Regions from separate parts of the Olleya sp. ITB9 genome, predicted to be linked through region 1. Evidence: riboswitches for the same ligand, from Rfam matches in the RefSeq annotation. Region 1 holds a riboswitch; the other holds the start of a gene.
The links. A riboswitch is a leader RNA that binds a small molecule or an ion and turns the genes downstream of it on or off. The one in region 1 is predicted to bind thiamine pyrophosphate.

Region 1 (4,444 bases):
TAACAATGATGATGATAACGGTAGTAATTTTATACCTGATATTACTTTTGACACCGCAAATACTATAAATACCACCTTACCACAATATAATGATTTAGAATTTCCTGGTGGTACTGTTGTATTAAATGGCTATGGTTATAATGGTATTGTAGTTTATTATACCGGAAATCAATATTATGCTTTTGAGATTACAGACCCTAACCATGTACCTACTAACTGTTCTGTATTAACTATTGAAGGAGGCATAGCCACATGCGGTTGTGATGATGCCAATAGCTATAGTATTGCTGGTGGTGGAGTACCTTTTGATGGAACTGATGTACAATTTAGTTTAAAACCTTATTTTGTTGAAGCTAATGGAAACGTTATTAGAGTTTACAATAACTAAAAAAGCACCTCTAAATTAGAGATGCTTTTGGTGGTTTACTTAAAAAATTGTTGATTAAAATTTTAATGTTGCTCCTACTAAAAAGTTAGTAGTTGCTTGTGGGTAGTATCCTGTACCTTCAATTGTAGTTGTTGTATTTGGATCAGACCAAGTATCATCATATGTGTAATAATATCCATTTGAAATATATTCTTCTCCAAACACGTTATTAATCAATCCTGATAATAGAATTGATTTGAAAATTTTGTTTGTCTTAATTTCATAAGAAACATTAAAATCGTTTACAAAATAACTATCTAATTTTGATGCTTGAGAGTCTGTATTACTCATATATTGCTCTCCAATATACTTACTTAAAAACGACAGCTGAAGCGCATTTATTGGCTTAAACACTATAGCATTTGACGCTACTATATCTGGTGAAAATGATATGTTAGTTTTACCTAAATTTACTAAACTGCCATCTTTAGAAATTATAGTTTCGTCATTTTTATTAGAACTTAATGTGACATTTGGTTGTATTGAAAATTGATCATTTACTTTTACAACTGCTTCTAACTCTAAACCAAGACGAGAGCTTTTTCCTGAATTCTCTCTAATTGGAGCTCCTACATCATCAAGCGTTCCTGTTAAAACTAACTGCTCATTGTATAACATATAGTAGGCATTAGCATTAAAAACTAAATTTTGATTTTTATATCTCCAACCTAATTCAAAGTCATTTAACTGTTCTGGTTTTATGTTAGGGTTACTTTCAAAATCACTTCTACTTGCTTCTCTGTTAGCTCTTGCATAAGACAAGTAAAAATTATTATTGTTATTTAAATTATAAGATACTCCTGCTTTTGGATTAAAAAAATTGTACGTTTTATCTATTACAAATAATTCTAAATCAGAATTAATTCCACTTGTATCATAATTAACACTTCTAAATTGTAAATCTGCAAACAGACTTAATTTTGAATTAAGTTGATAATTAGCTTTTGCAAATGTGCTAAAGTCATATTTATCACCATCACTATCATAATAATGATCTCTTATTTGACTATTACTAGCATATTGAGACCATATAACTTCTCCAAAATGATCTCCATGGTAAGAACTATAAAATAAACCAGAACTTAAATTTAATTTATCGTCTGTATAGTTTACGTTAGCATTTAAAACATAAAAATCATTATCTAACCAACGTCTTCTAATAACATCTGTTTGATCGATAGTCTCACCTCCAATAACCAATTCATCAAAACCATAAGTTTCAAAATCTTCATCTTCTTTATATTGTTCAAAATAACCAGAACCTTTTGTATAGTTTAACCCTAAATTAGTTGACCAATAGTTATTAATTTTTTGATTCCAATGTAATTGATAATGATCTTGTTGGTAATTATCAACTTCATTATCATAAAACTGCAGATTACCGTCTTGATCAAAATAAGCTCCTGACACGTTAAATGTTCGATTTTCTTCAATATTAGGATTAGCACCTAAAGCACTGACATAATCTGGATCAAACCCATTCCAAGATTGATAAGTAACCTCTTTACCTCCAAAAGTAATGGCTTTTATTAAAGTATTATCATCGATATATGCACCTTGTAAAAAATAAGACTTTAGGTCAGAAGTAGCTCTATCTATATATCCATCAGAATTAATTTGAGATAATCGTCCTGATATTTCAATTTGATTATTTAATAAACCTGTACTATATTTTACAGTATGTTTACGTGTATTATAGCTCCCAAAACTATTAGAGACTTCACCGCTAGCCTTTTTGGACACAGCATCAGATAACACATTAATACTTGCTCCAAAAGCACCAGAACCATTAGTTGATGTTCCTACACCACGTTGCAACTGAAGACTTTCTACAGAAGATGTAAAATCTCCTAAATTTACCCAAAAGGTACCTAAACTTTCAGAATCATTATAAGGAATACCATTAATGGTTATGTTAGTTGACTGAGCACTAACACCACGAACACGAATACCTGTATATCCGACTCCTGCTCCAGCATCACTAGTTGTAACTACAGATGGCAAGTAATTTAATAAAATAGGAATGTCTTGTCCTAAATTACGAGATTCGAGATTTGCTTTTGTTACATTAGAATGGGTAATTGGAGCATCATCTTTTACACGAATAGATTGTATAAGAACCTCATCAAGTTTAGTCACTTTAGTCGTATCCAATTGGGTTGACTGTTGTTGTGCACTAGCACAAATTGATAACATTAAAAATGTTAAAAAAAGAAATAAATTTTTCATTACGATTACATCGTTAACCGAATAAAAAGAGGTAATTATTCTTTAATAATTATTAAAAAATGGTGTATATACTTTTTCAAAAAGACATTACACGTTAACACAATAAATGTGCTTAAAATTCCTAAACAGCATTACCTGTTCTAGGTTCAATGGGTATGATCTCAGCCGATATAGGCACCCCTTTTTTGAGAACGATGCAAAGGTAGATTAGAATTTTGATTTATGAAATATGAAATTGATTTATTTTTTTACTTTAAAAGAAAACCAATAATCAATTTAAACTACAAACATTAGATTATAAGATCAATCAAGCTCAGGTTTTCTCCTGTTTGCTTTTCGCTGAGCATTGATTTTTTTACTTTTCAAGCGTCTTTTAATAACAGCTTTAGGAACTTTAGTAGATTTACGGATTTTTCTGGGCTTTAAAGCCTCCTTGAGCATTTGCACTAAACGTTTTAAAACAATTCCTTTATTTTTTAATTGACTTCTAGTTTCTCCACATTGTAATAGTAAAACTTGATCTTTAGTTAATCTGTTTGATAGCTTATCTAAAATTATGCTTTTTTGATTTTCATTTAAAACTAAAGAATCAATAACAGAAAAACTTAATTCAATTTTAGTAGCAACTTTGTTAACATGTTGCCCACCACTACCAGAGCTTCTAATGGCTTTTAAATTACATTCGTTTTCTAAAGCTTTTATATCAAACATTTATGAAACCTGGTGTGTTGGTTTTAATAAATCATTAACCGTTTTTACAGGATTAAAAGTTACTAAAGGGACTTCAACAAAAATAGTATTCCAGTTAGCCATACTACCATTCCATAAACCTGGTAACTCAAGTGCTTTTATCTCTTGACCCGATTTGGTTTTATTGGTTATAAATGCTGTTTTATGATCTACATACTTATGTAAATCGTAAGATTCTCCTTTATAATTTTTTGTACTACAAACTAAATCCACAGGATTAAAATGTGTCGCGTTTTTGACAATGTTTTTTTGTGACTTTACTTTTTTATCAATTTGTGCAGACTCTACAATTTGTAGTGAAATATTTGCGCCTTCATCTTTCACCCAAAAAGGGCCTCCTCCTGGTTCCCCTTCATTTTTAACCATACCACAAACGCGTATTGGCCTATCAATTTTATTTTTTAAATATTCTATTTGATATTGTTTAGAATATTTTTCAAATTCAGGAGATATAACCACATTCAATTTAGATATTAAAAACTCTGCTATATCAATAATATCTGTACTCTTTAATTCTTTTTCATCTAAATCTCTAGCATATTTAAAAGCCTGATCTTTAACTTCAATTAATAAACCAGCTAGCATTTTTTTATGTTTAGCGACTTCGACTTGATACTTATTAACAACGACATTATCTATGTTTTTAATAAAAATAATGTCTGCATCTAAATCGTTTAAATTTTCAATTAAAGCACCATGACCTGAAGGTCTAAAATACAAGTCTCCATTTTCTTCTCTAACAATTTCATTTTTAGTAGATACCGCTACAGTATCTGTAGCACCTTTTTGGTAAGAAAATGAAATTTCAAATTTAGTGTTTGTCTTTTGTTCTACTATATTCTGAATACGTGTAAACTCGTTAGTAAATTTATCTTTATGTTTATCTGAGATAGTGAAATGTAGTTTAGCTTGACCGTTTGTTGAAGCATATAACGCAGCTTCAAACAAATGCTCTTCAAAAGCACTGGCTAAATGATTCTTATATTTATGAAATGGTAATAAACCTTTAGGGTATTGACTAAAAGATAATTTATCATC
Region 2 (4,444 bases), on a different contig from region 1:
ATATTTAATATCTATTTGATTTAAATACTCAACATGTTGTTGGTAGCTTTTTAATGGCTTTCTTAGATGAAAACACTCTAATCCGTTTTGAAATAGTTTGTTTAATAGTCCTATTTCGTTTAAAACATCTTCTTCTGGAGCAATAAGTACGATCATATTTTTTGAGTTAAGGATTGTAATGGAAATCCTTTTGCTTTTTCTGCAAAAGATTGTATTGGAAAGTCTGCCCACGCCTTAAGCGTGGGAACTCCCTTAAACTATTAAAGATACACTTCTGAGCCTTTATCTTTGAATTCTTTTGACTTTTCTTCCATCCCTTTTTGGATGACTTCATTATCTACAATATCATTTTCTTTAGCAAAATCTCTGACTTCTTGAGAGATTTTCATAGAACAGAATTTAGGACCACACATAGAGCAGAAGTGGGCTATTTTGGCACCAGCTGCAGGTAAGGTTTCGTCATGATACTCTCTAGCACGTTCAGGATCTAGTCCTAGATTAAACTGGTCTTCCCATCTAAACTCAAATCTAGCCATACTTAAAGCGTTATCACGATGTTGAGATCCTGGATGTCCTTTTGCTAAATCGGCAGCATGAGCAGCTAATTTATAGGTTACCACACCAACACGTACATCTTCTTTATTAGGTAAACCTAGATGCTCTTTAGGCGTTACGTAGCACAACATAGCACAACCGTACCAACCAATCATTGCTGCTCCAATACCAGAAGTAATATGGTCGTAACCAGGTGCGATATCTGTTGTTAGAGGTCCTAAGGTATAAAAAGGAGCCTCGTCACAAACGTCAATTTGCTTTTCCATGTTTTCTTTAATCATGTGCATTGGTACGTGTCCAGGCCCTTCAATAAAGCATTGTACTTCGTGTTTTCTAGCTATCTTGGTTAGTTCTCCTAATGTTTCTAATTCTGCAAACTGAGCTTCGTCATTAGCATCCGCAACAGATCCTGGTCTTAATCCGTCGCCCAAAGAAAAGGCAACATCATATTGTTTTAAAATCTCACAAATGTCTTCAAAGTGAGTGTATAAAAAACTTTCTTTATGATGCGCTAAACACCATTTAGCCATGATAGAACCACCACGAGATACAATACCAGTAACTCGTTTTGCGGTCATTGGAACGTAGCGCAATAAAACACCAGCATGAATGGTAAAATAATCCACACCTTGTTCCGCTTGCTCAATTAAGGTGTCTTTAAAAATCTCCCATGTTAAGTCTTCAGCCACACCATTTACTTTCTCTAGAGCTTGATAAATAGGCACTGTACCAACAGGGACAGGTGAGTTACGTATGATCCACTCTCGGGTTTCATGGATATTTTCTCCTGTGGATAAGTCCATGATATTATCTGCTCCCCAACGACAAGCCCAAACTGCTTTTTCTACTTCCTCTTCAATAGATGATGTTACCGCAGAATTACCAATATTAGCATTAATTTTAACTAGAAAGTTACGTCCTAAAATCATAGGTTCAGCTTCCGGATGATTGATATTAGATGGGATTACCGCACGACCTCTAGCGACTTCTGAACGTACAAACTCTGGTGTAATTTTATCAGGTATTGAAGCCCCAAAGTGTTCGCCTTTATGTTGTTTTCTAATTTGGGTCATTTCATCAATACGCTGGTTTTCACGTATGGCAATGTATTCCATTTCCGGAGTGATTATTCCTTGTTTGGCATAATGTAATTGGGTTACGTTTTGACCTTTTTTAGCACGTAAAGGCTTTTTTAATAGCTTAAAACGCATATGATCTAAGCTTTTATCGTTTAAACGCTCATTACAATAGGTAGACGAGTAGTTGTCTAACTGCTCTACATTATCACGATCCATGATCCATTGTTCACGAATACGCTCTATACCACTATGGATGTCTATTTGTTTGTCAGGATCTGTATAAGGCCCTGAGGTATCATAAACCGTTACAGGTTGGTTAGGTGTTTTCTTTTTAGTCATGGAATCCACGGTATCACTTAACTCAATTTCGCGCATAGCGACTTTAATTTGAGGGTGAATTTTACCATTAACATAAATCTTTTTAGAATTAGGAAATGGCTGTCTTGTAATTCCGCCTTGTTTAGGTGCAGTATCTTTGTTTTTCATTGTTTAAGGGTTGATTATTTGTGGTGTTTAATAGTATTGAAGTCAGTCATAAATAGCATTATCCGCCTTGAGTCGCTTTGATAATTAGTATTGAATCTCCGTTATTAGGAGTAGTTGCAGACCAATCTGATTTAGTAATAATGTTTTGATTGACAGCAACAGCAATACCGTTAACCGAAATCTCTAATTGCTTAATTATTTGGTCTAATGTAATTTGAGACTCAAATTGGTAGGATGTGTTATTTACTTTTATGTCTATCATATTAATTCCTGTTTTTGAAGCCTAACCAGCTTCAATATTGTGTATTAATGATGTAAACTAAAAAAGGGTAGTACTATGTGAGAATCACAAATAGAGGAAGTGTACAGTTTTAAAAACTGTTAACTTTTCCCTACGTTGGTATTAACCAAATCAGGTTCTAAGGATTTTTCTCAAACTAATTTAATAGCTACTCCTAAAGTTTACTGTAACAAATTTAATGAATTGAATTTGTAAATACTTCTAAATAGAATAAATTTTAAATGTTTTTTTAATTCTTTCTATACTAAACGCTTGTAAATTATAGCATTTGATGTTTCTAATTAAAGCCCCTAATACATTATCAAAATTGCATTATTTTTGTATTTGAATTACTAAGCATAAATACTAAGATTTGTTAAAACCTCAAGACCAATTACCACAAGTCCCATTATTAGACACCGATTATTTTATTTATTGTTTGGAAGCAGTAGACGATGTAGATGTAGAGGCAGTTACTGAAGTACAAAAACAACTAGACCAATTAACATTACAATATGGTGTTGCTAGTATTTATAATACATGTGATAGCATAGAAGGATTAGAGTCTAGCTTAGGTACATTAGTTTTAGATGATCATAATTTTAAAAACTACGAAGTTATTTACTTGGTTATTGAAGGTGAAGCCAATAGTATTTGTTTGAATGATTACTATTATAATTTGCAAGAAATAGCTGAACTTTTTGAAGGACGCTTAGAAGGTAAGATTCTACATTTTTCTAATGTAAAAGTCCTTGATTTAGATGCTGAAGAAGCCCAATACTTTTTAGATATTACTGGTGCAAAAGGACTATCTGGTTATGGTTGTGCACAGCCTAATATTAGTAGCTATACATTAGATATGGCTTTTTTTAACCTGTTTAAAGACGATGATGATATGTTTGCAGTAGTGGAGGAGCTACATCAAAAACACTATAAAGCCTGTAAACTGCTTGATTTTAGATTATATTATTAAAGATAGCAAGTATCACAAGTCCCTTGAATTAGTAATTGTGACACTTTAATTTTACGATTAGGTATTTCTGGAAGCTTAACACTTTCAGACAAGCAGTCTACTTTTCCGCAATTTAGGCACTGAAAATGAGGATGTAAATCGTTATGTTCTGATGCCGAACATCCTTTACATTTAGCATACCATTTTAATCCGTCTTTACCTAAAAACGAATGTAATACACCATCCTCTTCCAATTTATCTAATACACGATAAATAGTGGTTTTATTAAATGACGTTTGAAATTGCTTAATTAAGTTTTTAGCAGAAATAGCTACAGCTCTTTTATTAAACTCATTTAATAAAACTTCTACCGTTTTTGTCTTTCTTATCACTCCCATAACACAAATATACTGCAACGTTGTTGCATTAACAAATAATAGTTTTACATTTGCAACTTAGTTGTATTAACAAGATTATAAATGATAGTATTAAAACAGAAATCAGATTTATTAGGAACCTATGCTAGCACCTTATGTTTAATACATTGCCTAGCAACGCCATTACTATTTATAGCGCAATCCTGTACAGTAACATGCTGCGAGGCTACACCAGTATGGTGGAAAAGTATAGACTATCTGTTTTTAGTAATATCCTGTCTTGCTATCTATTGGTCTACAACAGCAACATCTTTAAAATGGATTAAAAATGCTTTGTGGTTAAGTTGGTGTGCTTTAGCCTTTGTTATTATAAATGAAAAAGTAGCACTGTTACCTTTACCAGAAGCCAGCATCTATATTCCTGCAATAGCGTTAATTGGATTGCATTTGTACAACCGTAACTACTGTAAATGTAACACAGCTACTTGTTGCACCAAGTCTATATCAAATTAAAAGTCCCTTTTGTTGAAGCTTTTGTATACTACATTTAAACCTTGTAAGTATAGTCTTTGTTAAGTATTCTGATTTAACATTGTATCGAGATATTATATCATTCGTTTAAAATCTTTACAATTATTGCATATAAAATTACTAATAGCTGTAATTTTTATTAATGTACTTATTTTTTTACAAAACACTATTAAAACGTTTTGAA

Region 2: linked by a shared signal. The riboswitch ahead of thiS (sulfur carrier protein ThiS) and the one ahead of ITB9_RS09985 (TonB-dependent receptor domain-containing protein) in region 1 are both predicted to bind thiamine pyrophosphate.

What each region holds. Positions count from the first base shown of each region.
Region 1 is NZ_BCBW01000034.1:97,473-101,916, forward strand. It holds gene ITB9_RS09980 (hypothetical protein) at 1-388, shown strand, start outside; gene ITB9_RS09985 (TonB-dependent receptor domain-containing protein) at 443-2,656, opposite strand; TPP riboswitch at 2,758-2,848, opposite strand; gene arfB (alternative ribosome rescue aminoacyl-tRNA hydrolase ArfB) at 2,960-3,367, opposite strand; gene ITB9_RS09995 (DUF4301 family protein) at 3,368-4,444, opposite strand, start outside.
Region 2 is NZ_BCBW01000014.1:61,685-66,128, reverse strand. It holds gene ITB9_RS03015 (thiamine phosphate synthase) at 1-156, opposite strand, end outside; gene thiC (phosphomethylpyrimidine synthase ThiC) at 261-2,120, opposite strand; gene thiS (sulfur carrier protein ThiS) at 2,179-2,382, opposite strand; TPP riboswitch at 2,493-2,587, opposite strand; gene ITB9_RS03000 (DUF6642 family protein) at 2,774-3,373, shown strand; gene ITB9_RS02995 (Fur family transcriptional regulator) at 3,370-3,750, opposite strand; gene ITB9_RS15290 (MerC domain-containing protein) at 3,832-4,242, shown strand.